3 regions of the Prosthecomicrobium sp. N25 genome follow, and region 2 is predicted to be linked to each of the others. Evidence: predicted binding sites of a transcription regulator. Region 2 holds the regulator's gene; each other region holds the start of a gene.
The links. Region 2 encodes HrcA, which represses chaperone genes, less so after heat shock. Its sites were predicted from a motif close to GTTAGCACTCNCNNNNNGNGAGTGCTAAC; they were not measured.
Positions count from the first base shown of each region.

Region 1: groES (co-chaperone GroES) is a predicted target of HrcA. The motif match lies at 2,814-2,842, and genes of this name have one in related genera.
Region 3: groES (co-chaperone GroES) is a predicted target of HrcA. The motif match lies at 2,087-2,115, and genes of this name have one in related genera.

Region 1 is NZ_JBBCAT010000001.1:1,219,198-1,229,071, forward strand. It holds gene WBG79_RS05485 (methyl-accepting chemotaxis protein) at 1-290, opposite strand, end outside; gene groL (chaperonin GroEL) at 714-2,348, opposite strand; gene groES (co-chaperone GroES) at 2,449-2,745, opposite strand; gene WBG79_RS05500 (hypothetical protein) at 3,084-3,437, shown strand; gene WBG79_RS05505 (PAS domain-containing protein) at 3,458-3,778, opposite strand; gene WBG79_RS05510 (TIGR01459 family HAD-type hydrolase) at 3,925-4,794, opposite strand; gene mutL (DNA mismatch repair endonuclease MutL) at 4,919-6,871, shown strand; gene WBG79_RS05520 (methyl-accepting chemotaxis protein) at 7,150-8,838, shown strand; partial or broken gene WBG79_RS05525 (DNA mismatch repair endonuclease MutL) at 9,088-9,654, shown strand; gene aqpZ (aquaporin Z) at 9,747-9,874, shown strand, end outside.
Region 2 is NZ_JBBCAT010000002.1:160,996-170,869, reverse strand. It holds gene dnaQ (DNA polymerase III subunit epsilon) at 1-88, shown strand, start outside; gene secB (protein-export chaperone SecB) at 164-655, opposite strand; gene WBG79_RS15575 (FxsA family protein) at 802-1,305, opposite strand; gene WBG79_RS15570 (Tim44/TimA family putative adaptor protein) at 1,552-2,253, shown strand; gene mltA (murein transglycosylase A) at 2,326-3,441, shown strand; gene WBG79_RS15560 (Smr/MutS family protein) at 3,443-4,084, shown strand; gene WBG79_RS15555 (helix-turn-helix domain-containing protein) at 4,081-4,452, shown strand; gene hslU (ATP-dependent protease ATPase subunit HslU) at 4,602-5,915, opposite strand; gene hslV (ATP-dependent protease subunit HslV) at 5,948-6,511, opposite strand; gene hrcA (heat-inducible transcriptional repressor HrcA) at 6,657-7,736, opposite strand; gene rph (ribonuclease PH) at 7,890-8,603, shown strand; gene rdgB (RdgB/HAM1 family non-canonical purine NTP pyrophosphatase) at 8,603-9,238, shown strand; gene hemW (radical SAM family heme chaperone HemW) at 9,240-9,874, shown strand, end outside.
Region 3 is NZ_JBBCAT010000004.1:80,294-90,167, reverse strand. It holds gene WBG79_RS22500 (acyltransferase family protein) at 6-1,127, opposite strand; gene WBG79_RS22495 (usg protein) at 1,643-1,924, opposite strand; gene groES (co-chaperone GroES) at 2,279-2,593, shown strand; gene groL (chaperonin GroEL) at 2,638-4,278, shown strand; gene WBG79_RS22480 (hypothetical protein) at 4,766-5,287, shown strand; gene WBG79_RS22475 (hypothetical protein) at 5,293-5,442, opposite strand; gene WBG79_RS22470 (multicopper oxidase family protein) at 5,697-7,295, shown strand; gene WBG79_RS22465 (c-type cytochrome) at 7,345-7,686, opposite strand; gene WBG79_RS22460 (DMT family transporter) at 7,879-8,880, shown strand; gene WBG79_RS22455 (vWA domain-containing protein) at 8,841-9,874, opposite strand, start outside.

The DNA of each region.
Region 1 (9,874 bases), on a different contig from region 2:
GAGAGCTCCGACGACTTGAACAGAACGTCGTTGGCCGGTGCCTGCGCCTTCCAGGCCGCGGTCGCGGCCGCGAGGGCCGTCCTGTCGATGGCACCGTTGCGCGCAAGCTGCGTCACCCCGGCCCAGATCGGCCTGAGATAGGCCGTACCCTGCACCTCCTTGCTGGCGAAGGCGATGTCCTTCCAGGATTGCACGACGAAGAGAGCCGTCGGCAGGGCAATGGGAATTGCGAGCGCCAGGCATATGGCCAGTAGTCGCGGCAGAATGCCGATCTTTGAAATCCATGACATCGAAGTCGTCCCCTCATGACATCGATGAGGAAGTTTTGATCTGTAGGATGTGAATGAAATGATAAGGTTAGAATTATATCAGATGCTTATCTGAATTACGAAATTACCGCGACATACACTATCGTAGAACTGACAAGAGTCGGCAGCGGACAGGCGCCATGGCGCGCGACACGGCCCTTCGGTTTCACCACGCCGTGCCGAACGAAAAAAGGGGAGCGGTCGCCCGCTCCCCGTGTTCTCCGTTCGATGGCCATGCCGCCGCCTGTCGCGACAGCGCAAGCGTTGTCGCGACGACGTGTGAGCGGAGGCGGCGGCCCCGAACCCTAGATCAGAAGTCCATGCCGCCCATGCCGCCGCCTGTCGCGACAGCGCAAGCGTTGTCGCGACGACGTGTGAGCGGAGGCGGCGGCCCCGGACCCTAAATCAGAAGTCCATGCCGCCCATGCCGCCGCCGCCGGCCGGCATCGCCGGCTTGTCCTTCGGCAGCTCGGCGACCATCGCCTCGGTGGTGATCAGCAGGCCGGCGACCGACGAAGCGTCCTGCAGGGCCGTGCGCACGACCTTGGTCGGGTCGATGATGCCGGCCTCGACCATGTTCACGTAGGTCTCGGTCTGGGCGTCGAAGCCGGAGTTGTCGTCCTTCGACTCCAAGAGCTTGCCGACCACGATCGAGCCTTCAACGCCGGCGTTTTCGGCGATCTGGCGGATCGGCGACTCGAGCGCCTTCATCACGATGTTGATGCCGGCCTGGACGTCGGCGACTTCGGACTTCAGCTTCGAGACGGCCTTCTTGGCGCGCAGCAGGGCGACGCCGCCGCCCGGAACGATGCCTTCCTCGACCGCGGCGCGTGTGGCGTTCAGGGCGTCGTCGACGCGATCCTTGCGCTCCTTGACCTCGATCTCGGTCGCGCCGCCGACGCGGATGACCGCGACGCCGCCGGCGAGCTTGGCCAGACGCTCCTGCAGCTTCTCACGGTCGTAGTCCGAGGTGGTCTCCTCGATCTGCGCCTTGATCTGCGAAACGCGGGCTTCGATTTCCTTCTTCTTGCCCGAGCCGTCGACGATCGTGGTGTTCTCCTTGGCGATCGTGACCTTCTTGGCCCGGCCGAGGAAATCCACGGTGACGTTCTCGAGCTTGATGCCGAGGTCTTCGGAGATGACCTGGCCTGCGGTCAGGATCGCGATGTCCTCGAGCATCGCCTTGCGGCGATCGCCGAAGCCCGGCGCCTTGACGGCCGCGACCTTGAGGCCGCCGCGCAGTTTGTTGACGACGAGGGTGGCGAGCGCCTCGCCCTCGATGTCCTCGGCGATGATCAGCAGCGGCTTGCCCGACTGCACGACCGACTCCAGGATCGGCAGCATCGCCTGCAGCGACGACAGCTTCTTCTCGTGGATGAGGATGTAGGGATCCTCGAGCTCGGCGATCATCTTGTCGGCGTTGGTGATGAAGTAGGGCGAGAGGTAGCCGCGGTCGAACTGCATGCCTTCGACGACGTCGAGCTCGGTCTCGAGGCTCTTGGCCTCCTCGACCGTGATCACGCCCTCGTTGCCGACCTTCTGCATCGCCTCGGCGATCATGGCGCCGATCGACTTCTCGCCGTTCGCCGAGATCGTACCGACCTGGGACACTTCGGCCGAGGTCTTGATCTTCTTGGAGCGCTTCTGCAGGTCCTTGATGGCCTCGGCCACGGCGAGATCGACGCCGCGCTTCAGGTCCATCGGGTTCATGCCGGCGGCGACCGCCTTGGCGCCTTCCTTGACGATGGCCTGGGCGAGCACGGTCGCGGTCGTGGTGCCGTCGCCGGCGAGGTCGTTCGTCTTCGAGGCCACTTCGCGCACCATCTGGGCGCCCATGTTCTCGAACTTGTCCTCGAGCTCGATCTCCTTGGCGACGGTGACGCCGTCCTTGGTGATGCGCGGGGCGCCGAACGACTTCTCGATCACGACGTTGCGGCCCTTCGGGCCGAGCGTCACCTTGACGGCGTTGGCGAGGATGTCGACGCCGCGCAGCATCCGGTCGCGGGCGTCGCCGCCGAATTTAACGTCCTTGGCAGCCATGTTCTTGTCTCCAGTCTGTTCGGGAAACCGGCCGGGCGCTCGACAGCGAGTCCGAGGCGGCCGGAGAAGGGGGGAGGGGGAACGTCCGGATCCGGTTGGATCAGCCGACGATGCCCATGATGTCGCTCTCCTTCATGATGAGGAGATCCTGGCCGTCGAGCTTGACCTCGGTGCCCGACCACTTGCCGAACAGCACCTTGTCGCCGACCTTGACGTCGAGCGGGACGAGCTTGCCGCTCTCGTCGCGCGCGCCAGGTCCGACGGCGATGATCTCGCCCTCCTGCGGCTTCTCCTTGGCGGTGTCCGGGATGATGATCCCGCCCGCGGTCTTCTGCTCGGCTTCGAGGCGCTTCACGACCACGCGGTCGTGCAGGGGGCGGAAGGAGGTCTTGGCCATGGGAAGAGAACCCTCGAGGTTGAAACTCAGACTGGCGCGGGATCGGCGGACCGCCCCGGCGCCCGGCGCTTGGCACTCGTCGGACGGGAGTGCTAGCAGCCGATGCGGAGATAGGCGCGCGCTTCCGCGCTGTCAAGGATTTCCCTTCGACAGGCCTGCAAGACTGCGAGGGTCGGGCGACAAATATTTCACATCGGATACTACGTAATCGCTGTGAAAACGATGCTTTCTGGAGTCGTCGCGCTTGAAATCCTCCAGAAAAAAACCTAATGTCTCAATACGTAGCCTCAAGTAGTGTCTTGTCCTGCGGCCCTGCCCTGATCGGAAAGGCACTCGCCTTGTCAAGCTTTTACAGTGTCGACGATGTGGCCGGAGTCATCGTCGTCGACCCGCGACGGGGACACAGGGTCAAGTTCACGAACAGCGCCGTCGAGCGTTGCGTCGGATACTCTGCGGAGGATCGCGGCCTGACCTGCTTCGCGCTGGTCGACTGCTCTCTCGACCTCCTGACGGTGCCGGGCGACGCGATGGTCGATACCTCGGCCTATCTGCACTGTCGGGACGGTGTCAGCTACGAAGTGGAAACGCAGATCGTCCGTCACTTCGACAGGGACGGCCGGCTCGACTTCTATTTCCTGGTCTTGGCCGTCGGCGAAGTCCTCGAGGTCCTGGATCAGGGCCTGACCGTCTGAGGGTCGCCGCGGCCCGCCGTTCAACCCGTATAGGGCTCCGGATTCTGGAACCCGACGAAGCAGGCGAGCCGGTCCCGGGGGTCGAGCATCGGGCGGATGTCGAGGGCGTTCCAGAACGGGGTGCCGTCGGCCTTGTAGTTGAGGATGCGGACGATCACCCGGGCTTGCGCCGCGAGCCCAGCCCCGAGCTGGAGGCGCGCGATCGGGTCCGTGCCCTTCCCCTGCAGAAACCTGCAATTGCGGCCGATGACATCGCCGCGGTCATAGAGCGTGAAGTCGTAGAAGGCTGGACTCGCGAACAGGACCGGCATGTCGAAAGCAAAGGGGTCGCAAATGACCATGGACTGATCGGGATTCGACCCGATCATGCGAGCAGCCAGAGTCCCTATGTCATTCGAAGACATGAAAATATCCATCCGTGGCGAACTCGCATGCTAGCACGCGGATCTGCGAAGTCGATTGAAATCGTCGGGCGTGGCCGGAAGAGTCACCAGCCGAGGCGGGCCATCATCGCCGTCGCCCCGAGCCCTTCCGACTTGAGCCGCGCCGAGACGAGCGCCGGGTCGGGATGGGACGGATCGCCGAAATCCAGGGCGTGGATCCCTCCCGTGACGAACAGGACGTCGAGGTCCTGCGCGTCGGCGCCGCGGATGTCGGTCGGCAGCCCGTCGCCGATCGCCAGGATCTCGCGCGTGGCGAGGCTCTCCCCGGCGATGCGGGCGATCCGCGTCCGCGCCGCGTCGTAGATGGGCCGGAACGGCTTGCCGAGCATGACGACCTCGCCGCCGATCTCCTCGTAGAGCCGCGCCAGCGCCCCGGCGCACCAGACGAGCGTCTCGCCCCGCTCCACCACGATGTCCGGGTTGGCGCAGACGAGCGGCACCCCGCGCGCCGCGAAGGCGGTGAGCCGCGGCCGGTAGTCCTCCGGCGTCTCGCGTTCATCGTCGAACAGCCCGGTCACCGACAGGATCTCGCCGGCCCCGTCGTCGACCAGCCGGCCCGGCAGCCCGTCGTAGAGCGTCAGGTCGCGCTCCGGCCCGATATGGACGATCCCGCGCTCCGCCCGCGAGGCCAGGCAGTCGCGCGTGACGTCCCCGGAGGTGACGATGTCGTCGTAGGCCTCCGTCCGCACCCCGAGGGCCCGGATCTGAGCCCGGATCGGCTCGGCCGGCCGCGGCGCGTTGGTGATCAGCACCACGATCCCGCCCGTCGCCCGATAGGCCTCCAGCGCCTCGCAGGCGGGTCGGAACGCCGCCACGCCGTTGTGCACCACGCCCCAGACGTCCGACAGCACCGCCCGGTAGCGCGGGGCCAGGACGGAGAGGCCGGCGACGAGATCGGGAGAGACGCTGCGCATTGGGAATGTCCGGTCTGACTGCGAAGCCGCGATCAGTAGCCGGAGGGGCCGGGGGATTCAACGTCCGCCCGGTGACGCCGACGCGCGAATCCGCGAGAATGGCGCCCCGAGCCACCGAGGCGCCATGACCGTCATCCGCCAGCTGAACGACGACACGATCAACCGCATCGCCGCCGGCGAGGTGATCGAGCGCCCGGCGAGCGTCGTCAAGGAACTGGTCGAGAACGCGCTGGACGCCGGCGCGACGCGCATCGAGGTCGCCACCGCCGGTGGCGGCAAGACCCTGATCCGGGTCACCGACGACGGCTGCGGCATGACGAGGGCCGACCTCGTCCTGGCGGTCGAGCGTCACTGCACATCCAAGCTGCGCGACGACGACCTCCTCGACATACGCACCCTCGGCTTCCGCGGCGAGGCGCTGCCCTCCGTCGGCGCCGTCGCCCGCCTCGCCATCGCGACCCGCCACGAGGCCGAGCCGCATGGCTGGGAACTGGCCGTCGAGGGCGGGATCAAGGGCGAGCCGCGTCCCGCCCCGCTCGCGCGCGGCACCCGCGTCGAAGTGCGCGACCTCTTCTTCTCGACCCCCGCCCGCCTGAAGTTCCTGAAGTCCGACAAGGCGGAGGCCGCCGCCGTCACCGAGGTCGTGCGCCGGCTGGCGCTGTCCCGGCCCGACGTCCGCTTCGCACTCGGCGGCGCCGACCGCAATCCCGTCGACTATCAGGCTGCCCGCGGCGAGGATCCCTGGCTCGCCCGCATCGCCCAGGTGGTCGGCGACGATTTCCCCGAGAACGCGGTCCGCATCGACGCCCTGCGGGAAGGCATCCGCCTCGCCGGCCACGCCGGGCTGCCGACCTATCACCGCGCCGCCTCCACCCAGCAGTACCTGATGGTCAACGGCCGCCCCGTGCGCGACCGGCTCCTCCTCGGCGCCCTGCGCGGCGCCTATCAGGACCTGATGCGCGGCGACCGGCATCCGGTCGTGGTCCTCGACATCCGCCTCGACCCCCACGAGGTCGACGTCAACGTCCACCCGACCAAGGCCGACGTGCGCTTCCGCGAGCAGGGGCTGGTGCGCGGCCTCGTGGTCGGCGCCATTCGCGAGGCGCTCGCCCGCGCCGGCCACCGCGCCTCCTCCACCGGGGGCGAGCGCACCGTCGCGGCCTTCCGGATCGGCGCCCTGCCGGAGGCGCCGGGGGCCGGCTTCCGCATCCACACGGGCCGCGCCGAGGAGGGGCTCTCCGACCGCCCGCCCGGCCCGCCGCCCCGCGCCGCCTGGGACTGGCGCGCCTCGCCGTTCCGGCCGCCGGAGGTGGACGAGGCCGCCTTGGCGGACGCGGCCGGCGAGACGTCCCAAGGCCGCGGCTTTGCCGAGGCCGTCCAGGCCGCCTTCGAGCCGGACGCGGGTGCCGTGCTGCGCCAGCCGCCCCTCGCTCCCGGCTTCGGCCTCTCCGCCGATGCCCGCCCGGGGGACCGGGACGTCGACGCCGAGCGTGCCGCCCGGCCCCTCGGCGCCGCGCGGGCGCAGCTCCACGAGAACTATATCCTGGCCCAGACCCGCGACGGCCTTGTCCTCGTCGACGCTCACGCCGCCCACGAGCGCCTGACCTACGAGAAGCTGAAGCGCCAGCTCGCCGAGGCCGGCATTCCGCGCCAGATGCTGCTCGTCCCGGAGATCGTGGAGCTGCCCGAGGAGGACGTCGCCCGGCTCATCGCCGCGGCCGGGGACATCGCCCGCGCCGGCCTGGTGCTCGAGGCCTTCGGCCCCGTCGCCGTCGCGGTGCGGGAGATCCCGGCTCTCCTGAAGAGCTTCGACATCCGCGGCACGATCCGCGACATCGCCGACGACCTGGCAGACCGCGAGGCGACGACCCGCCTGGAGGAGCGGATCAACCGGATCCTCTCCACCATGGCCTGCCACGGCTCCGTCCGCACCGGCCGCCGCCTTCGGCCGGAGGAGATGGACGCGCTGCTGCGCGAGATGGAGGCGACCCCCAACTCCGGCCAGTGCAATCACGGCCGCCCGACCTTCGTGGAGCTGAAGCTCGCCGACATCGAGCGGCTGTTCGGGCGGCGCTGAGCGGGCGACTCGGCGGTTCGGCGATGACTGGCGCTTCCCGTCGCTGCGGGCCGGAACGCAGATGCGGATCCGTGGCCGCCGGGCAGGATCCATGGTTGAATCGGAGCATCAACAATACGAATGTAAGAACAAAAATACGAAAATTGCCAGTCCTGTTAAAAATTACATTGCAAAATCACGAAATCCACCAACCGTTAACCCAAGGTCACTTACTATTATTCTAGATGGGCGGGCCTCCAGAGGACTTCGGCCGGCCGTCCGCTTTCAAGGAGGTAGGGATGCGCCTGGACCGGCTGCCGTTGCTGTGGAAGATCATGATCCTGTTCGCCCTGCTCGCCGTCTCCTGGATCGGCTCGGCGCTCTACACCGGATCGGCCGCGAGGCAGGCCACCGAGCGGTTCGCGCGCCTGCTCGACGGCGAGGTGAAGGCCGCGGTGGCCCTGGCCCGCGTCAACCGCCAGGTGGCCTGGTATGCCCGCTCGGTGAACAGGCTGGTGCTGGCCGATGCCGGCGACGAGGATCGGTCCTCCCTCACCGACATCGACTCCGCGCGCGCGGGCCTCTCGTCCGAACTCGGCAAGGCCCAGGCGGCGCTTCCCGGTCGGGCCACCGAATACGCCGAAGTCTCGGCCCGTTTCCAGTCCGTCGAACAGGCCTGCCGCGAAACGATTGCGCTCGGTCAATCGAATGCCGACGCCGAGCGGGCGAAGGCCGCCCTCTTCGCGACCTGCGCACCTGTCATCCGTCAGACGATCCCGGTGATCGCCGGCATCGTCGACAGGCTCGTGAAGGACATGGACGCGTCGGCCGACGCGGCCGAGGCGCAATCCAACGGCGCCCAGACGACCGGCTACGCCACCACCGGCATCCTGCTCGTCGTCGTCCTCACGCTCGCGATCTTGCTGGTGCGCTTCGGCATCACCGGCCCGATCCGGGGAATTGCCGGCACGCTCGCGGAACTCGGCCAGGGCCGGCTCGACGTGGAGGTCCGAGGCGCCGAGCGCGGCGACGAGATCGGCGCCATGGCCCGCGCCGTCACGGACCTGCGCGCCAGCCTCCGGGAGGCGGAGCACGCCCGGACCGAGCAGAAGGCGACGGATGCCGCCTCCCTCGCCCGGCAGCAGCGGCGGGCCGAGACGGCCGAGCGTTTCGCGGGCCGCATGCGCGACCTCTCGGACCGCTTCGTCGTGGCCTCGACCGAGATGTCCGAGGCCGCCCGGAGCCTTGCCGCCACAGCGGAGGAGACCTCCCGCCAGGCCCAGGCGGTCTCCGGCGCCGCCGAGGAAGCCTCCACCAACGTCGAGACCGTCGCGGCGTCGACGGAGGAGATGACGGCCTCGATCCGCGAGATCGCGAGCCGGGTCGCCCAGTCCGCCGGCGTCGCCAACACGGCTGCCGACGAGGCCGCCCGCACCGAGGTCGAGGTTCGGGCCCTCGCGGACGCGGCGCAGAAGATCGGCGAGGTGATCGACCTCATCAACAGCATCGCGGGCCAGACCAACCTGCTCGCCCTCAACGCCACCATCGAGGCGGCGCGGGCCGGCGAGATGGGCAGGGGCTTCGCGGTGGTCGCCCAGGAGGTCAAGCAGCTCGCCGCCCAGACGGCGCGCGCCACCGAGGAGATCGGCTCGAAGGTGTCGGAGATCCAGCAGGCGACCGGGCGCACCGTCGGCTCCATCGAACGGATCGTCGGCACCGTGCAGGAGATCAAGACCATCTCCGCCGCGATCGCCTCCGCGGTCGAGCAGCAGGGCACGGCGACCGGCGAGATCGCCGCCAACACCCAGCTCGCCGCGCGCGGCACCGAGGGCGTGACCGGCAACATCGCGGGCGTGGGCCGCGCCGCCGAGCTGACCGGCGCGGCGTCGACCAAGCTCATGGACCTCTCGTCGGGCCTCTCCGGACAGGCCGCCGACCTCCGCCGGGAGGTCGCCGACTTCGTCCAGAAGCTGGAGGCGGCCGCCTGAGCACCGGTCAGCCGGCGCGGAGGAACAGGAGCCGCGCCTCCCCGGAGGCGCGGTCGTCCTCCACCCGGTACCCGGCGGGAACCTCGATCTCGGCCCCGGCCGCCTCCTCGAGCACCGCGAGCGCCCCGGGTTTCAGCCAGCCGCCCCTCGCTCCCGGCTTCGGCCTCCGCCGATGCCCGCCCGGGGGACCGCGACGTCGACGCCGAGCGTGCCGCCCGGCCCCTCGGCGCCGCGCGGGCGCAGCTCCACGAGAACTACATCCTGGCCCAGACCCGCGACGGCCTCGTCCTCGTCGACGCCCATGCCGCGCACGAGCGGCTGACCTACGAGAAGCTGAAGCGCCAGCTCGCCGAGGCCGGCATTCCGCGCCAGATGCTGCTCGTCCCGGAGATCGTGGAGCTGCCCGAGGAGGACGTCGCCCGGCTCATCGCCGCGGCCGGGGACATCGCCCGCGCCGGTCTCGTGCTGGAGGCCTTCGGCCCCGTCGCGGTCGCGGTCCGGGAGATCCCGGCTCTCCTGAAGAGCTTCGACATCCGCGGCACGGTCCGCGACATCGCCGACGACCTGGCGGACGGCGAGACCTCCACCCGCCTCGAGGAGCGGGTCAATCGCATCCTCTCCACCATGGCCTGCCACGGTTCCGTCCGCACCGGCCGGCGCCTTCGGCCGGAGGAGATGGACGCGCTGTTGCGCGAGATGGAGGCGACCCCCAACGCCGGCCAGTGCAACTACGGCCGGCCGACCTGGGTGGAGCTCAAGCTCGCCGACGTCGAGCGCCTCTTTGGCCGACGCTCATTCCGGCGGCAATCTTACTAAAAGACATCGTCAAAAATCGCAATTCAAACCCGCATGCCCGGCAGCTACCTTGCGGCACGGCCGAGGTCGAATTCGGTTCGTGGGAGGGGATCATGGACAACATGCGCAAGTACGTGGCCGAAGGCATAGGCACATTCTGGCTCACCTTCGCGGGCTGCGGTTCCGCGGTGATCGCCGCGGCCTTTCCGGAGGTCGGCATCGGGCTCCTCGGCGTCTCGCT
Region 2 (9,874 bases):
CTTCGTGGCCCGGCTCGGCGACGCGGCGGTCTGGAGGAAATACGAGGACAAGCCCGCCGAGGTCCCGGCGCCCGCCCTGGCCGGCTGAACCGGGCTGCGCCGGTCCGGAACGAAAAAGCCCGGCCGGAGCCGGGCTTCTTGATCGTCCGACGGACCGCGGCGGTCAGTTAGGCTGGGCGGCCTGCGCCTGCGCCATGTTCTGCTGGTAGAGCGCCACGAAGTCGATCGGGTCGATCATCAGCGGGGGGAAACCGCCGTTGCGCGTGGCGTCCGAGACGATCTGGCGCGCGAAGGGGAAGAGCAGCCGCGGGCACTCGATGAGCACGAAGGGGTGCAGGTGCTCCTCCGGCACGTTCACGATCCGGAACAGGCCCGAATAGACGATCTCCACCGCGAACACGACCTCCTGCCCCTGCGCGGCCCGGGCCTGCAGGGTCAGGTCGACCTCGAACTCGGTGTTGGAGAGCGGGCGCGCGCCGACGTTCACGTTGATGTTGAGCGCCGGCCCGTTCTCGCGCGGCTGCAGCGACTGCGGCGCGTTCGGGTTCTCGAAGGAGAGATCCTTCACGTACTGGGCGAGCACGTTGATGGACGGCGCTTCGGTCGGCGCGGGGCCGCCGATGTTGGAACGGGCGTTGCCGTCGATGTCGGTCATGGTTTCCTCGGAAGATCGCGGGCCGGAGCACGCGACCGGGCCGAGCTGGCCGATCCTTCGCTCCGGGGAGGCACCCCGCTAGCACGCCCCGCCGGGCCCGACAAGCCGAATGGCCGGAAACCGCCCCTGCGGACCCGGCCGCAGCCTCAGGGCCGCGGCGGCTCCCGCCGATCGGCCTCGGGGAGAGCCGGGCGGTAGCCCTCGGGCCCCGGCCCGTCGTCCCCCCGGCGCTGCCACTCCTCGGGCTCCAGGTCGAGCACGCGCCGCGACTGGCGCGAGCGCACGACGACCACGCTGGCATTGCGGGAGAGCGCCGCCAGGATCAGGCTGCGGACGGGCGGCAGGAACAGGAGCAGGCCGACGACGTCGCTGACGAAGCCGGGCAGGAGCAGCATCAGCCCGCCGATCCCGATCAGGGCGGCATGGCCGAGCGCGTTGACGGGCAGGCCGCCGGCCCTCAGGTCGCGACGGATGGCGTTCAGGGCCGAGAGGCCCTGGACCCTGAGCAGCAGCGCGCCGGTCGCCGACGTCGCGACGATCGTCAGAAGGGTCGGCAGGATGCCGATCTCGCGCCCCACGGCGATGAAGGCCGCGATCTCCAGGAATGGCCAGGCCGCGAGGCCGACGAGAAGCAGGAGCCCGAAGGGCATCGTCACGAATCCTCGGTGGGCGGCGCCATGCGTCCGCCGATGGCGGTTCAGATGGGGTCGGCCGGCCGCCGGGGAAAGATGCGGGCCGCCCCGTGATCTTCACGTTTCGTGCAGCCTGTGGGATGGAGGGTCGCGAAAACGGCCCCGGCCGACGATTCCGTCTGGATCGCAGGATGGGATAGCATACATAACACGGCGCGGGCCCCGCCTTCGGGCCGGAGCCGTCGCGCGCGAGGTCGAGGTCCGATGGGTCAGTTCCTGGATATCTACAACATCATCTTCCTCGTGCTGGCGGTGGTCATCTTCCTGCGGCTCCGCAGCGTGCTCGGGCGCAAGACCGGCAGCGAGCGGCCCCCGATCGAGCCGCCCTATGCCAACCGCGACCGGGTCGACAACGCCGCCGACCGCGACAACGTCATCCCCATGCCGCGCCCGAACGGCGTCGGGGCCCCCGAGGCCGCCGAGGCGCCGGCTCCGCCCCTCGCCAAGAGCCCGGCGCTCGACCGGGCGCTGAGGACCATCGTCTCGGCCGACCGTACCTTCGATCCGAACGGCTTCCTGGCCGGCGCGCGCATCGCCTACGAGATGATCGTGACGAGCTTCGCGGCGGGCGACCGCAAGGCGCTGAAGCCGCTCCTCTCCCGCGAGGTCTACGACGGCTTCGTGGCCGCCATCCAGGACCGCGAGGCGCGCGGCGAGACGGTCGAGACCACCTTCGTGGGTATCGACAAGGCCGAGATCGTCGAGGCCTCCCTGCGCGGCTCGCTCGTGCAGATCACCGTCCGCTTCGTCAGCCACCTGATCACCGTCACCCGCGACCAGAAGGGCGAGGTGGTGGACGGCGATCCGGGCAAGGTCGCCGAGCTCGTCGACGTCTGGACCTTCGAGCGGAATGCCACGTCGAGCGACCCGAACTGGTATCTCGTCGCCACCCAGACCCCCGACTGACCCCGCCGAGGCCGGGAAAGTGGCGGGTGCCGGCCGCGATCTCCCGTCTCCGACGCCGCTGCCCCGCCCCCGATGACCGCCGCCGCAAGCCTCGAACCCCTCGCCTTCGCGGACCTGCCCGGCTGGGCCGAGGACCGCCACGCCGAAGCCATGGCGGCCTTCCGGCTGACCGCCCGCCACATCGCCGGCGCGGCGCCGAAGTCCCGCACTCTGGCCGATGCCGCCTTCGGGCCGGCGGGGGTCGACGGCGAGGCACTCGCGCGCGTCGCGCGCCGCCTTCTCGCGGAGAACCCCGAGGGCGACGCGGCCTGCCGCCGCTTCTTCGAGACCTCCTTTGCGCCCTTCCGCGTTCGCCCGACCGAGGGCCGGCCTTTCCTGACCGGCTACTACGAACCGGAAGTCGAGGGCTCGCCCGTCCGCACCGGGCGCTTCGCCGTCCCGCTCCTGGCCCGCCCCGACGACCTCGTCGACGTCAACGACCGCAATCGCCCGGCCGGCATGGACCCGTCCTTCGCCTTCGCCCGCCGAGCCCCGGACGGGCTGGTACCCTATTTCGACCGCGCCGAGATCGAGGACGGCGCCCTGGCGGGCCGCGGCCTCGAGCTGGTCTGGCTGGAAAGCCCCGTGGACGCCTTCTTCATCCACGTCCAGGGTTCCGCGCGCATCCGCCTGCCCGGCCGCGACCCGCTCCGGGTCGCGTATGACGGCAAGGCCGGCTGGCCCTACACCTCCATCGGCCGCCGGCTCGTGGAGCGCGGCGTGGCGCCCGCCGAGGCCATGACGGCCGACCGGCTCCGGGCCTGGTTGGAGGCCGACCCGGCGGCCGGCCGCGCGCTGATGCGCGAGAACCGCTCCTACATCTTCTTCAAGGTGCTCGACGGCCTGGACCCCGCGCTCGGCGCCGTGGCGGCCGCCGGGGTGCAGCTGACGCCGGGCCGGTCCCTCGCCGTCGACCGCCGCCTGCACACCTTCGGCACGCCCGTCTTCCTCGACGCCGACCTGCCGTTCGGCCCCGGCGGCGCCCTGGCGCCGGTCCGCCGCCTGATGGTCGCCCAGGACACCGGCTCGGCCATCGTCGGCCCGGCCCGGGGCGACGTCTTCGTCGGTTGCGGGCCCGAGGCCGGCGTCCTTGCCGGGTACGTCCGCCACGAGCCCCGGTCCTTCGTCGTCCTGGTGCCGAGGGACTGACATGGCGAGCCGGCGCAAGCGCGACCTGAGCGAGGAGGAGCGGGCGTTGTGGCGCAAGGTCGCCGAGTCGGTGGCGCCGCTCGAGCCCGGACGCAAGACCCGCCGCCGCAAGGCCGCGCCGCCGCCCCCCGCCGAGTCGATGATCGAGCCGGTCCACGACGACGCCCCGGTTTCCGCCGCATCGCCGACCGCCCATCCGCATCCCCCCCAGCCGCGCCCCGATCCTGCGCCCGCGAAGCCGAAGGCTCGCCCGCAGCCGACGCCGCTCGCCCCGATCGACCAGCGCACCAAGCGCAAGCTCGTCCGCGGCACGATGGGCGTCGACGAGCGCCTCGACCTGCACGGCATGACCCAGCACGAGGCGCATGCGGCGCTACGCCGCTTCGTCGCCGGCGCCCAGGCACGCGGCGCCCGCATGGTGATCGTCATCACCGGCAAGGGCGCCCGGCCGGTCCAGGGCGGGTTCCGCGACCCGGACGAGCGCGGCATCCTGCGCCGCGTCGTGCCGCAATGGCTGGCCCTGCCGGACATGCGCGACTACGTGGTCGGCTTCGAGGAGGCGCATCTCGCCCACGGCGGCGCCGGCGCGCTCTATGTCCGCCTGCGCAAGGCGCGGCGCTTCAGGGTGGAGGGCGGTGCATGACCCCGTTCGGCGCCAAGGTCCGCGAGCTCCGCCGCGCCCGCAACGTCACCTTGAAGGAGATGGCGAGCGCCCTCGGGGTCTCCTCCGCCTACCTTTCGGCCCTCGAGCACGGCAAGCGCGGCGTGCCGACCTGGTACATGGTCCAGCGCATCATCGCCTACTTCAACGTGATCTGGGACGAGGCCGAGGAACTCCAGCGCCTCGCCGAGAGCTCGGACCCCCGGGTCGTCATCGACACCGCCGGCCTCGCCCCGGAGGCCACCGAGCTCGCCAACCTCCTGGCCGTGAAGATCCGGGGCCTCTCCAAGGCCTCCCTAAAGGACCTCAGCTTCCGGGTCCGCGCCGCGGCCGCCAAGGACGGGGTGTGACGGCGGGTGGCCCGAGACATGACCCTTGCACGGACTCAGTCTCTGTCATGCCCGGGCTCTGTCCCGGGCATCCAACCGAGCGTCCGGCCTCGCGGCGCAGATCGAGAGGTCGAGCCGGATGGGTCCGACCCGAAGGAGTCGGCAAGCCGTCAGAGGATGAACCGGCTGAGGTCCGCGTTCTTGGCGAGGTCGCCGATGTGGTCCCGCACATAGGCGCGGTCGATCACGACCTCTTCGCCGGCCTGGTCGGGCGCCGTGAACGAGATCTCGTCGAGGACGCGCTCCATCACGGTCTGCAGCCGGCGGGCGCCGATGTTCTCCACGGTCGCATTGATGTCGACCGCCACCGAGGCGATCTCGTCGATGCAGTCGTCCGTGAAGCTGATGGTCAGGCCTTCCGTCGCCATCAGGGCCACGTACTGCTTGATCAGGCTCGCCTCGGTCTCGGTCAGGATGCGGCGGAAGTCGTCCCGGTCGAGCGGCTTCAGCTCCACGCGGATCGGCAGGCGGCCCTGCAGCTCGGGCAGCAGGTCGGCCGGCGTCGCCACGTGGAAGGCCCCCGACGCGATGAAGAGGATGTGGTCCGTCTTCACCGGCCCGTACTTGGTGGCCACCGTCGTGCCCTCGATGAGCGGCAGCAGGTCGCGCTGCACGCCTTCGCGGCTGACGTCGGCCCCGGCGCGGCCGCCCTCGCTGCGGGCGCAGATCTTGTCGATCTCGTCGAGGAACACGATACCGTCGTTCTCGACCGAGCGGATCGCCTCCGCGACCACCTGATCCTGGTCGAGCAGCTTGTCGGATTCCTCCGTCAGCAGCATTCCGTGGCTGTCCTTGACGGTCACGCGGCGCGGCTTCTTCTGCCCCCCGAAGGCCTTGCCCAGCACGTCGCCGAGGTTCATGACCCCGATGGTGGCGCCCGGCATGCCGGGAATCTCGAAGTTGGGCGTGCCCTGTCCGCTGCTCGCCACCTCGATCTCGATCTCCTTGTCGTCGAGGTCGCCGGCGCGCAGCTTCACCCGGAAGCTCTCGCGCGTCGCCGGGCTCGCGCTCTTGCCGACCAGCGCGTCGAGCACGCGCTCCTCCGCGGCCAGATGCGCCTTGGCCTCCACGGCCTTGCGCTTCTGCTCGCGCACCAGGCCGACGCCGACCTCGACGAGGTCGCGCACGATCTGCTCGACGTCCCGTCCCACGTAGCCGACCTCGGTGAACTTGGTCGCCTCCACCTTCAGGAACGGCGCCCCGGCGAGCTTCGCGAGCCGCCGCGAGATCTCCGTCTTGCCGACGCCGGTCGGCCCGATCATCAGGATGTTCTTCGGCAGCACCTCGTCCCGCATGGCGCCGGTCAGCTGCTGGCGGCGCCAGCGGTTGCGGAGGGCGATGGCGACCGCCCGCTTCGCCTCCTTCTGGCCGACGATGTAGCGGTCGAGTTCGGACACGATCTCGCGCGGGGAGAACTGGGTCATCGCTCAAAAAATCCGTTGGGGCCGGGCCCGGCTCAGCGCTCGCTGTCGAGCGTTTCGATGGTGAGGTTGGTGTTGGTGTAGACGCAGATCTCGGCGGCCACGCCCATCGCCTTGCGGGCGATCGCCTCCGCGTCGAGGTCGAGGTCGACGAGCGCCCGGGCGGCCGCCAGCGCATAGTTGCCGCCCGACCCGATGCCCATGACGTCGCCCTCAGGCTCAAGCACGTCGCCGTTGCCGGTGACCACCAGCGTGACCGTCTTGTCGGCGACCAGCATCATGGCCTCGAGCTTGCGCAGGTAGCGGTCCGACCGCCAGTCCTTGGCGAGCTCCACGCAGGCCCGCGTCAGCTGCCGCGGATACTGCTCGAGCTTCGACTCCAGCCGCTCGAACAGCGTGAAGGCGTCCGCGGTGGCGCCCGCGAAGCCGGCGATCACCTCGCCCTTGGCGATGCGCCGCACCTTGCGGGCGGTCGACTTCAAGACCGTCTGCCCGAGGCTCACCTGCCCGTCGCCGGCGATGACCACCCGGCCCGCCTTGCGCACCGCCAGGATGGTTGTGCCGTGCCAGGCGAGGGGCGAACCCTGTTGATTGTCCATGGAAAGCGACTCCGGCCGGCCCGCGGGCGCGCGATCGGGAGGATGGCCGAACGCGGACGGCGATACGAACGGCGGGACGGGCGTCCCGCCACGCGCCTTCACTTAGTCATGCCCTCGCGGGATTTCCACAGGGTCAGCCGCCGCCTCACCCCAGCACCTTGCCGACCATCTTGGCGGTGAAGTCGACCATCGGGATGATGCGGCCGTAGTTGAGGCGGGTCGGGCCGATCACGCCGAGCGCGCCGACGATCCGGTTCTCCTTGTCGCGGTAGGGCGAGACCACCAGCGAGGAGCCTGAGAGCGAGAAGAGCTTGTTCTCCGAGCCGATGAAGATCCTGACCCCTTCGCCCCGTTCCGCGGAGCCGAGAAGCTGGATCAGGTCCCGGTTGCGCTCCAGGTCGTCGAAGAGGAGCCGGAGGCGTTCCAGGTCCTCCGCCGCCTTGACGTCCTCGAGCAGGTTGGCGCGGCCGCGCACGATGAGCTGCTGCGGCCGGTCCTCCGCGGCGCCCGCCCAGGTCGCGAGCCCGGCCTGCACCACCCGCGCGGTCAGCTCGTCGAGCCGCGCCTGGCGCTCCGCCTGCAGCCGCTCGTTCTCCGCCCGCGCCTCCGCGAGCGTCCGGCCGCGGATGTTGGCGTTGAGGAAGTTCGAGGCTTCGACCAGCGCCGAAGGCGGCAGGCCGGCCGGCAGGTCGACGATCCGGTTCTCCACCGTGCCGTCCTCGCTGACCAGCACCACGAGGCCCTTCTGCGGCTCCAGCCGGACGAACTCGATGTGCTTCAGCCGAAGGTCCGCCTTGTGGGTCAGCACCACGCCGGCCCCGCGTGACAGGCCGGACAGCATCTGGCTCGCTTCCGTGAGCACCTTCTCCATCGGGCGCGTCTCGCCGCCGGCCTTCATCTCGGCCTCTATACGCGCCCGCTCGTCCTGGGCGATGTCGCCGATCTCCAGGAGCGCGTCGACGAAGAAGCGCAGGCCCTGCTCGGTCGGCAGACGCCCGGCCGACGTGTGCGGCGCATAGATGAGGCCGAGATGCTCCAGGTCCTGCATGACATTGCGCACCGAGGCGGGCGATAGCGTCATGGGCAGGACGCGCGAGACGTTGCGCGAACCGACCGGCTCGCCGGTGTCGAGATAGGCCTCGACGATGCGCTTGAAGATCTCGCGCGAGCGTTCGTCGAGCTGCGACAGGCTGTTGCTCGGGGGGATGGTCACGGCCTTCGTCATGGACCTCCTGTCCTCGCCTTACCGCCGCCGATGGAACCACGGCTGGCCGCGCCGTTCAATCACCCGGAGGCCGTCTCGGTTCCCCTTTCGGCTTGCTCGCCGCGCCGTCGAGGAGTACGGAACCCGGATCGACCCGAGAAGCGAGACCGCCGAATGCGTCCATCCAAGCGCGCGCCCGACGAGATGCGCCCCGTGACCCTCGAGAGAGGTGTCTCCAAGCATGCCGAGGGCTCCTGCCTGGTGAAGTTCGGCGACACGCACGTCTACTGCACGGCGAGCCTGGAGGAGGGCGTCCCGTCCTGGCTTCGCGGCCAGCGCCGCGGCTGGGTCACCGCCGAATACGGCATGCTGCCGCGCGCCACACACGACCGCACCCGCCGCGAGGTGAACGCCGGCAAGCCCTCCGGCCGCACGCAGGAGATCCAGCGCCTGATCGGCCGCTCGCTGCGCGCCGTCGTCGACCTGGAGGCCCTCGGCGAGCGCCAGATCTCGGTCGACTGCGACGTGATCCAGGCGGACGGCGGCACCCGCACCGCCTCGATCACCGGCGCCTGGATCGCCCTCAACGACTGCCTCGCCTGGATGCGCGCCCGCGACCTGATCAAGACCAAGGTGCTGCGCGACCACGTCGCCGCGGTCTCCTGCGGCATCGTCAAGGGCGAGCCGGTTCTAGACCTCGACTATGTGGAGGACTCCGCCGCCGAGACCGACGCCAACTTCGTCATGACCGGCTCGGGCGGCATCGTCGAGATCCAGGGCACGGCCGAGGGCAAGCCCTTCACGGAGGAGCAGCTGCACGCCCTCCTCGGCCTCGCGCGGACCGGCATCGGCCGCCTCGTCGACCTGCAGCGGATGGCGATCCTCTGATGCCCCGCAAGCTCGAGTCGGGCCGCCTCGTGGTCGCCACCCACAACAAGGGCAAGCTCGTCGAGATCAACGACCTGATCGCGCCCTACGGCTTGGAGGCGGTTTCGGCCGGTAGCCTCGGCCTGCCCGAGCCGGAGGAGACCGGCCTGACTTTCGAGGCCAACGCCGAACTCAAGGCCCGCGCGGCCGCCGAGGCCTCCGGCTTGCCGGCGCTCGCCGATGATTCCGGCCTCGCCGTGGTGGCGCTGGGCGGCGACCCGGGCATCTACTCCGCCCGCTGGGCCGGTCCCGACAAGGACTTCGGCCGCGCCATGCGCAACGTCGAGGAGCTCCTGCAGCAGAAGGGCGCCGTCACCCCCGACGCGCGCCGCGCCTACTTCGTCGCCGCCCTCTGCCTGTGCTGGCCGGACGGCCACCAGGAGACCTTCCGGGGCGAGGTCCACGGCATGCTGGTCTGGCCGCCGCGGGGCGAGCGCGGCTTCGGCTACGACCCGATGTTTCTGCCCGACGGCGAGACGCGCACCTTCGGCGAGATGACCGCCGAGGAGAAGCATGGCCGCGGGCCCGGGCGCGACGGCCTCTCCCACCGGGCCCGCGCCTTCAGCCAGTTCGCCCGCGCCTGCCTGGACGCCTGAGATGACGGCCGATCCCGGCTTCGGCGTCTACGTGCACTGGCCCTTCTGCGCGGCCAAGTGCCCCTATTGCGACTTCAACAGCCACGTCCGGCACGACCCGCCCGACCAGGCCCGCTTCACCCGCGCCTTCGCCACCGAACTCGCCGCGATGGCGGCGCGCACGCCGGGGCGCAGCGTGGACTCGATCTTCTTCGGCGGCGGCACGCCCTCCCTCATGGCCCCCGCCACCGTCGGCGCCATCCTGGACGAGATCGCCCGCCACTGGGCCTTCGCCCCGGACGTGGAGATCACCCTCGAGGCGAACCCGTCGAGCGTCGAGGCCGAGCGCTTCCGGGGCTACCGGTCCGCCGGGGTCAACCGGGTCTCCCTCGGCGTCCAGGCGCTCGACGACGCGGACCTCAAGGCTCTCGGCCGTCTTCACGACGTCGCCGACGCCCTGAAGGCCATCGGCTTCGCGCGCGACACCTTCCCGCGCCTCTCCTTCGACCTGATCTACGCCCGCCCCCGGCAGACGGTCGAGGCCTGGCGCGCGGAGCTCGCCCGCGCCCTGGCCTTCGCCGCCGACCACCTCTCGGTCTACCAGCTGACCATCGAGGAGGGCACGCGCTTCGCCGACCTGCACCGCGCCGGCAAGCT
Region 3 (9,874 bases), on a different contig from region 2:
GAAGGTCAAGGGGTGACGGTCGGACTCGCGGAGCGGCGTCCAATTCCCCTGAAGAGGCCAAGGATGCCCCTCGGCGGCCGTTCCTGTGCCTGGTCGCGGTAGACCCACTGACCGAAGATGATCCTGTAGGGCATGGTCTCGAAGGTGCGCCAGAAGAGATGCGTGAGCGGAATGGTCACGGCGGTGGTCACCAGCGCGAAGGTGGTCATGGAGAGCGCGATATCGGGCGTGAACAGTCCGAACTTCTTGAACAGGAGACGGGTCGCGTAATACGTGTAGGGATGCACGAGGTAGAGGCTGTAGCTGACGGTTCCAAGGTAGGCCGCCACCTTGTTGCGCAGGAGCAAGCTCGTCAGGCTGCCGGGCTGCACAGCGCAGCAGAAATACAGGATCGAGAAGTAGATCCTCAGCGGCACGAAGCCGTCGGCGAAGCGCGCCCAGACATATTCGACGTGCCCGAGGCTCGCCAGCCAGATCATCATCGGGAAGGCGACGACCTCGACCGTCCGCACGAGCAGCGTCGAGCGTATCAGCTGACGGTCGTAGACGGTCCGGACCAGGACGCCTCCGATGAAGTAGAAGGTGATCGGGAAGGCGAACAGGAATCCGATGCACGCCAGGCCGGCGAGCGCCGCCCCGAGCGGGTGGAAGCGCCGGGCGATGAAGTGATAGGCGAGGCAGGCGAGCGCGTAGTAGTGGACCTCGTAGGTCAGGCTCCACGCGTTCGGGGTGAGCTGGTCCGTATGCGTGTAGAGGTCCAGGAAGAAGAAGGCCGGGATGATCGTCCCGAGATTGTTGAGCTTCGGGTAGGCGTTCGTCATCCCGTTGAGGACGATGAAGAGGATCGTCAGCACCAGGAAGAGGGGGTAGATGCGGACGAAGCGGCGCTTGGCAAAGTCCCAGGGCTCGTAGCGGACGATGCTCGGCCAGATAACGAAGCCGCTGATCATGAAGAAGAGATTGACGCCGAAGACGCCGACGCTCCAGGGCGCGGCCACGGCGGAGACGTAGGCCTCGGACTGGGCGTAGATATGCTCGGCCGACCCTCCGAAGATATGGGCGTAGAACACCATGAGCGCCGCGATGCCGCGCAGCCCGTGGGCACTCTTGTTGAATTCGTCATGCATGGTTCGCCCCCGAATTCAACGCAGCGCCGCAACGGCACAGGACGGCCGGGACGAGGTCCGGCCGGCTGGGAGGAGTCGGAATGCCGAGATTTTGCACAGGTGTCTTTCAAACATGCTTAATGGTATTCAAGAATTCTTATAGGAACGCACGACACCGGGACTGCGCGGGCCGCCCATTCCCCTGTCGAGAGTAGAAAGAGGTCGTGGATCTTTCAAGATCAAAGCATAACCGCGCGCGGCAACTGGCCTGCACTTCACACATTAAGGTTTATGGCGGGAAAGGTTACCCGGCCCGAAATGCCTGCGGGGTCATGTCGGGAGCGCCTCGGCGCCGGCGGCTTCCGCAAGGCGGACCGGAGTGCGCTCCGGCAGGCCGCAGAGCCGTGTCCCATCCGGGAGAGCGAGAAGGGCTCCGGGCCGGTCCGCCCAGGACGTGGAGGACGCGACGCGGCACAGGCCCGCCGCGCGTCGGCGAGCCCGTCGCGCCGGTCCCGCCGTCTCGTCGACCGCCGGGATCAGTGCAGCTTGAAGAGCCCGCTCACGGCGCGCCACTCGCCCGGGCGGACGAGCCGCTGGTGCGCGACCTCGACCTTGAAGATCGGGCCGTCCAGCTCGCGGTTCCAGAAGTCGAGGAATCGTTCGAGCTCCGGAAATTTCGGAGCGAGGTCGTAGTCCTGCCAAATGTATGTCTGAAGGATCGCGGGATGGTCGGGCATGCGATAGAGGATGTTGGCTGTCGTCAGTCCGTATCCTTCCATCTGCAGGCGGAAGGCGTCGTCGACCCGTCTTTCCGGCATGGAGCTTCTCCCTTCACCAAGCTCTGTCCCAAGGAGAGCAAAACCGCTCCCTCCATGCAAGACCCGAATCGTTAAATTATTGTTCCGCCTCAGAGACTTAGCAGCATGGCGCCGAGACTGCTGCCAGACCGCGCGGGCGGTGGCCCGCATGGCTCCGCTCCGGCTGGCACTCTCCCTACGTGAGTGCCAAAAAAATTCGTCCGACCCCCTTGAAGCCCGTCTGGCGCCCGCTTAACTCACAGCCGCGTGTCCCCTCCCCGGGGCCATGGGAGGCACGGGACGAGGGACACGGTCCATCGACCCATCGGGGCGTTCGGAACGAGCGAAGCCCCGTCCATCGGAGGAGCAAGAAACATGGCATTCCGTCCCCTGCACGATCGCGTGGTCGTCCGCCGGCTCGAGGCCGAGCAGAAGACCGCGGGCGGGATCATCATCCCGGACACCGCCAAGGAGAAGCCGCAGGAGGGTGAGGTCGTCGCTGTCGGGCCCGGTGCGCGCGACGAGACCGGCAAGCTGGTTCCCCTCGACGTCAAGGCCGGCGACCGCGTGCTGTTCGGCAAGTGGTCCGGCACCGAGGTGAAGATCGACGGCCAGGATCTCCTGATCATGAAGGAGAGCGACATCCTCGGCATCGTCGAGGCGACCGCATCGGCCAAGAAGGCCGCCTGAGCGACAGACCCGCGATACGTCAAGACAATCGGAGCAGAACAGCCATGGCTGCCAAGGAAGTGAAATTCTCCGTCGATGCGCGCGACAAGATGCTGCGCGGCGTCGACATCCTCGCCAATGCCGTCAAGGTGACGCTCGGCCCCAAGGGCCGCAACGTCGTCATCGAGAAGTCCTTCGGCGCGCCCCGCATCACCAAGGACGGCGTCACCGTCGCCAAGGAGATCGAGCTCGAGGACAAGTTCGAGAACATGGGCGCCCAGATGGTGCGCGAAGTGGCCTCGAAGACGAACGACCTCGCCGGCGACGGCACCACGACCGCGACCGTGCTCGCCCAGGCGATCGTCAAGGAAGGCGCCAAGGCGGTGGCCGCCGGCATGAACCCGATGGACCTGAAGCGCGGCATCGACCTCGCCGTCGAGGCCGTCGTGGCGGACCTCAAGGCCCGCGCCAAGAAGGTCACCTCCAACGAGGAGATCGCCCAGGTCGGCACCATTTCGGCCAACGGCGACACCGAGATCGGCCGCTTCCTCGCCGAGGCGATGCAGAAGGTCGGCAACGAGGGCGTCATCACGGTCGAGGAAGCCAAGAGCCTGACGACCGAGCTCGACGTCGTCGAGGGCATGCAGTTCGACCGCGGCTACATCTCGCCCTACTTCGTCACCAACTCCGAGAAGATGCGCGCCGAGCTCGAGGATCCCTACATCCTGATCTTCGAGAAGAAGCTCTCCGGCCTGCAGGCCATGCTGCCGGTGCTCGAGTCGGTGGTCCAGTCGGGCAAGCCGCTGGTCATCGTCGCCGAGGACGTCGAGGGCGAGGCGCTCGCCACGCTCGTCGTCAACAAGCTCCGCGGCGGCCTCAAGGTCGCGGCCGTCAAGGCCCCGGGCTTCGGTGACCGCCGCAAGGCCATGCTCGAGGACATCGCAATCCTCACGAACGGCCAGGTGATCTCCGAGGACCTCGGCATCAAGCTCGAGAACGTCACCCTCGACATGCTCGGCCGCGCCAAGCGCGTGATGATCGAGAAGGAGAACACCACGATCGTCGACGGCGCCGGCTCCAAGAAGGAGATCGAGGCCCGGGTGTCGCAGATCAAGGCGCAGATCGAGGAGACCACCTCGGATTACGACCGCGAGAAGCTCCAGGAGCGCCTGGCCAAGCTCGCGGGCGGCGTCGCGGTGATCCGCGTCGGCGGCGCGACCGAGGTCGAGGTGAAGGAGAAGAAGGACCGCGTGGACGACGCCATGCACGCAACCCGTGCCGCGGTCGAGGAAGGCGTCTTGCCGGGCGGCGGCGTCGCCCTGCTCCGCGCCCTCGGCGCCCTCGCCGCCCTCACCCCGGCCAACGCCGACCAGAAGACCGGCATCGAGATCGTCCGCAAGGCGATCCAGTCGCCGGCCCGCCAGATCGCCATCAACGCCGGCGACGACGGCTCCATCGTGGTCGGCAAGATCCTCGAGAACAAGGACAGCGCCTTCGGCTGGAACGCCCAGACCGGCCAGTACGGCGACATGTTCAAGTTCGGCGTGATCGACCCGGCCAAGGTCGTGCGCACCGCGCTCCAGGACGCCGCCTCCGTGGCCGGCCTCCTGATCACCACCGAGGCGATGGTCGCCGAGAAGCCCAAGAAGGCCTCCGCCGCGCCGGCAGGCATGCCCGGCGGCGGCATGGGCGACATGGACTTCTGATCGACCGATCGGAAACGAGCACAAGGGGCGCCGGAGCGATCCGGCGCCCTCTTTCTTTGCCGCAGAGGCGCAAAAAGAAAGGGCGCGGCAACCGCCACGCCCCCCGTGAATGGCCCGACGAACGGGGCCTTCGATCTTCGAATCCGACTTCCGGAACGGCCGTGCAGATCAAAACTTCCAGGTCGGGCCTCAATTTCGGCGCAAGCCGCAGCCGTCCTGTGATCTCAATCTAGGGCCCCGTTGTTTCAGGGGCATGTCGTCGCACGGCATTTGTATTTCTATTGATGAAACAGGGTGGGAACCGGGGACCGCGTCCCCGTGGGCATCCTCCGCCCTGCCCCTGCGGGTCGCGGAGCCTCGCTGCAATGCCCGCTCAGGGCCCGGCTCCCGCGACGGCCCTGGAACCCGGCCCCGGGCTGCGGCGTGGTCCGCGCATCCGGACGGGCGCCTCACGCGTAACCGTCCGGCCCGCCCCGGAGACGCCGCCATGCAAGAGCCCCACCTGACCGCCGCCGCCCTTCTGCTCCTGATCGGCGGCACGATGCCCGCCGCCGCGGAGACCTGCTTCCGCCAGTGCCTGGCCCCGCGCCTAACCGATAGCGCCATCCCGGACGACCGCATCCGCTTCGAGATGCGCCGCTGCCGCGACCTCTGCGAGGGCGAGGCGCTCGCCCGGGTCGCGGACCCGGTCCGCCGCCGCGTCGAGTCCTGCCGGCCGGAACCCCTGTCCCTCGACGAGTTCAGGGCGGTGCGCGGCGCCAGCCCCTCCTACGTGGTCCAGTCGAACGCCTTCACGTGGGACGTCAGGAACCCGCTGCCCGGCAAGGTGATCCGCGAGATCGAGATCGTCGCGCAGACCATGGACCTGCGCGACACCGTGATGACGGCCGCCGGCACCGTGATGCCCGGCGAGAGCGAGACGCTTCTGGTCGCCGGCTTCTTCGACGGCTATCCGAACGCGCGCTACGCCACCAAGGTGCGCACGATCTGGGCCTGCAGCCTCGACTGAGCCTGTCAGCGGCTGGCGATCGCCACGGGAGCGGCCCGCGCCGGACCCCCCTCCGGCCCGGCATAGGCCAGGCCCGTCGCCCTGGCCTGGCCGAGCGAGACGACCGACGCCGTCGTCATGGCGGCGAGAAGAAGGGCAGGAATGATCTTGCTCATCGCGGGAACCTCGGAGCCGGCTCTATCCTTGTTCCGGTCTGAGTAACCCGCCGCACCTGGAGCGACGCTGACCGGCCCATTCACGCAAGGTTCAGCGACGCCCCGCCGCCCCTCGACCGCCAGATGCTTGCGCCCTCCCGCGTTTTTCGGAATACCAGCTGCATTGCCCGCCCCGGCGCCCGATCCGCCGCCACGCCTCGTACGAGGCGGCGAGGCCCGAGGGCCGACCGACGGCTCCCCAACCAGAGGTCTCGATGGAACTGACCCGACGCCTGCTACTCCTCGGTCTCGCCGCCGCCGGCACCGCTGTCGCGACCGATGCGATGGCAGCCCGGAAGCGCAGCCCGAAGCGCAGCGCCTCCACGCGCTCGTCCAGGCGCAAGGCGCGCAGCGAGGAGGCCGCCAAGGCGCCGCCGTCCCTGCCCAAGCGGCCCGACGGCCAGCCGCTGCGCATCCCCGAGATCGTCGCCCTGCCGGACGGCGAGGTCTACGAACTGAAGGCCGGCCCGGGCTCCCACGCCTTCGTGCCCGACAAGCCCGTCCCGGTCGCCGGATACGGCGGCGGCTACCTCGGCCCGGCCCTCAAGGTGAAGAGCGGCACCACCCCGCGCGTGCGCCTCGTCAACGGCCTCGACCGCCCGACCAACCTGCACTGGCACGGCCTCCTCGTCCCCGGCGAGGCCGACGGCGGCAGCCACCCCGGCGTAGCCCCCGGCGGGACCTGGGAGGCCGCCCTGCCCATCGACCAGCCGGCCGCCACGCTCTGGTACCATGCCCATGTGCATGGGCGTGTCGCCGCCGACCTGCACGACGGCCTCGCCGGTCTCTTGATCGTGGACGACGGCTCCGACGAGCGGCTCGGCCTGCCGTCCGCCTGGGGCGTCGACGACATTCCCCTCGTTCTCCAGGACCGGGTCTTCGACGACGGCGGCGCCCCGCGCTACGAGGAGAACGCCGGCGTCTTCGACCACGGCTTCCGCGGCAACCGCATGGTCGTCAACGGCACGCTCGACGCGGTCGCGACCGTGCCGCAGCGCCTTGTCCGCCTCCGCCTGCTGAACGCCTCGAGCGCCCGCGTCTACCGCCTGTACCTGGAGGACGAGCGCGCCTTCAAGCTGATCGCCACCGACGGCGGCTACCTGCCCGCCCCCGTCGACGCCGATACGATCTCGCTCGCGCCCGGCGAGCGCGCCGAAATCCTGGTCGACTTCGCGGACGGCGGCACCGCCCTGATGACGACACCCGACGAGCACGAGCACCGCGTCGGCCTGCGCGCCATGCGCATGCCGGACGTCATCTCCACCCCGGTGCGCCTCTGCGCCTTCCACACCGAGAAGGACGACAAGCCGGCCGCCAAGCTGCCCGCGGCTCTGGCCGCCCTGGCCGAGCCCGATCGCGCCGCATCGGTCCGCACACGCAACTTCCGGCTCCAGCTGCGCGGCGGGCGTCCGATGTCCGCCTCGGCCGCCCACCTTCACCAAGCCCCCGGCCAGCACGACGGCACGGGCGACGCCGTCGAGCGCCCCGCCATGGCGATCAACGGCAAGTCCTTCGACCCGACGCGCATCGACGAGGAGGTGAAGCTCGGGACCACGGAGATCTGGGAGGTCGTCTCCCCCGAGATGGGACACCCGTTCCACATCCACGGCGTCCAGTTCCGCGTCCTGTCAGAGGACGGCGGCATCCCGAAGATCTGGAACCGGGGCGTCAAGGACACCGTCTTCGTCGAGAACTCGGCGACCCTGCTGGTCACCTTCACGAAGCCCGCCCCGCGCACGGCGCCCTTCGTGTTCCACTGCCACGTCCTCGAGCACGAGGACTCCGGCATGATGGGCACCTTCACGGTGACCTGACCCGGCCCGGCCAGTCGCGCTTCGGCTGCGGGAGCGCGGAGGCCCGGCCCTATTTCTCGACCTGCACCGTCTTCAGGTAGGCCAGGAACGCGCCGATGTCCTCCGGCGACATCCGCACCTGCGGCATGCCCGGATGGCCGACCAGGATCCCCTCCGCGAGCGCCTCCTCGAGAGACTCGACCGGATACTTCTGGCCGAGGGTCCGGAACGGCGGCGACGCCGGATTGGGGCTCGCGCCCTGCTTGCCGATCGCATGGCACGGCGAGCAGGCCGCCTCGGCGATCTCCTTGCCGCGCAGCTCCCGGTCGCGGTCTTGCGCAACGGCACCCGTCGCGGCGAGCATGACGGCGGCCGACACGAGCCCGGCGAGCGTCTTCCGGTTCGGCACCATGGCTGACCTCCTCCCGTTGCGACCCGAATCGACTTTGGCACGGAGAGTGGGCCGGAATGTTGACGAGGATCAACGGAGCGCCGGCCTCGGGAATGACTGCCCTGTCAGTTTGCCTCTTCCGATCCGCGACGTTGCATGCGACGAAAGACGACCCTCGCCCGCGATGCCGGCGAGGCAACAGGGCGGACCCCCGTGAGCATCCTCGATCATGACCGGCTGAGCGGGCTCCGCGTCGGCTGGCGGGCTCTGCCGCCGAACCTCGCGGCCTCGATCCTGATCATGGGGTCCTTCGGCACCTTCACGGTGATGAGCATTCTCGTCCGGGTCGCCGCCGAGCGGCTGCCCGTGATCGAGATCATCTTCCTCCGCCAGATCATCGCGATGCTGCTGCTCTCGCCGGTCTTCTTCCGGACCCGCTATGCCATCACGCATGCCCGCAACGCCAAGCTCCACATCGCCCGCGGCGTGACCGGCATCGGGGCCATGAGCTGCGGCCTGACCGCCGTCGTCCACATCCCCTTCGCGGACGCGACCGCGATCCAACTCGCCGAGGTGATCTTCATCACCATCTTCGCCGCCCTGATCCTGAAGGAGAAGGTCGGCCGCAAGCGCTGGTCCGCCACGGGCGTCGGCTTCGCCGGCGTGATGGTGATGCTCGGCCCCTTCAGCGCCGGCCTCGATCCCTACGCGCTCATCGCCCTCGCGGGGGCCTTCTTCGGCGCCGCGACCGTCACCACCCTGCGCATGGGGGCCGGATCGGACGGCACCGGCACCGTGATCTTCTACCAGGGCCTCATCGTCCTGGTGATCGTCGGGCCTTTGGCCGGCTTGTCCTGGGTCACGCCCACCTGGCGCGAGGGCCTGGTGCTCCTCGGCATGGGCCTCGTCTTCGTCACCGGCCAATGGCTCTTCACCATGGCGCTGCGCCTCGGCGAGGCCTCGGCCCTGGCCCCGCTCAACTATGTCCGCCTCGTCATGATGTCGGTGGTCGGCTACCTCTACTACGCCGAGGTGCCGAGTGTGCAGACCGCCCTCGGGGCCGTCCTGATCGTCGGATCCGCCACCTACACGATCCGCGAGAACGCCCGCCGCAAGCCGGATCCGGGGCCGCCCCCGCTCCCCTCTCCGCCCCGGCCGCAGGCCGGGGCCGCCCCTCAGGACCGCCGGTCGGACGACGGCCCGTCGCTGCCGTAGAAGTCCTGCGCCGGCGCGGCCCGGGCCGCCGCCGACCTGGCCCGCGAGAGCCAGAGCCGCGGGTCCGTGGCGCGCCCGCCGCCGCCCTCCCCCGAGATCGCCCGGCAAAGCGCGGCGATCGAGTCGAGATTGTGCACCGGCCGGAACTCGTCGACGTTCGGCAGCATGAGCCGCACCCCGCGCGCCCGCGCCTCGAAGCCCTCGAAGCGCAGCAGCGGATTGAGCCAGACGAGCCGGCGCGCCGACTTGTGCAGCCGCTCCATCTCGCGCCCCAGGTCCTCGTCGGTGTCGCGCTCGAGCCCGTCCGTGATGAGGAGCACGATCGGCCCTCCCGACAGCACCCGTCGCGACCAGAGCCGGTTGAAGGCGTGAAGCGCGGTGGCGATCCGCGTGCCGCCCGACCAGTCGGCGACCGCACCCGAGGCGGCTGCGAGCGCCTCGTCGGGGTCTTTCATGCGAAGCTGCCGCGTGACGTTGGAGAGCCGCGTCCCGAACAGGAAGATCGTGACCCGCCGCCGCTTCTCCGCCAGGGCATGCAGGAAGTGCAGGAAGATCCGGCTATACTGGCTCATCGACCCGGAGATGTCGAGGAGCGCCACCACCGGCGGGTGGATCGCCTTGCGGGCCCGGTAGCGCAACGCGATCATCTGGCCGCCCGCTTTGAGCGAGGCCCTGAGCGTCCGCCGCGGGTCGATCAGCCGCCCCCGCGGCGCCGCCACCAGCCGCCGCGTCTGGACCCGGTCGAGCGGCAGCACGAGCCGCTTCAGGGCCTCCTTGGCGCGCGCGATCTCCTCCGCGGTCATCTGGGCGAAGTCCTTGCGCTGCAGGATCTCGCGGTCCGAGACGGTGAAGCGCGCGTCGATCTCGATCTGCGGCTGCTCGACCACCTTGGCGGGCTCGCGCTCCTGCCGGAAGGCGGCGGCGACCCGCGTCTGCCCGGCCTTCGGCGGCGCGGGCGGCTGCGCCGGCATGGCGACCGGCGACAGCATCTGGA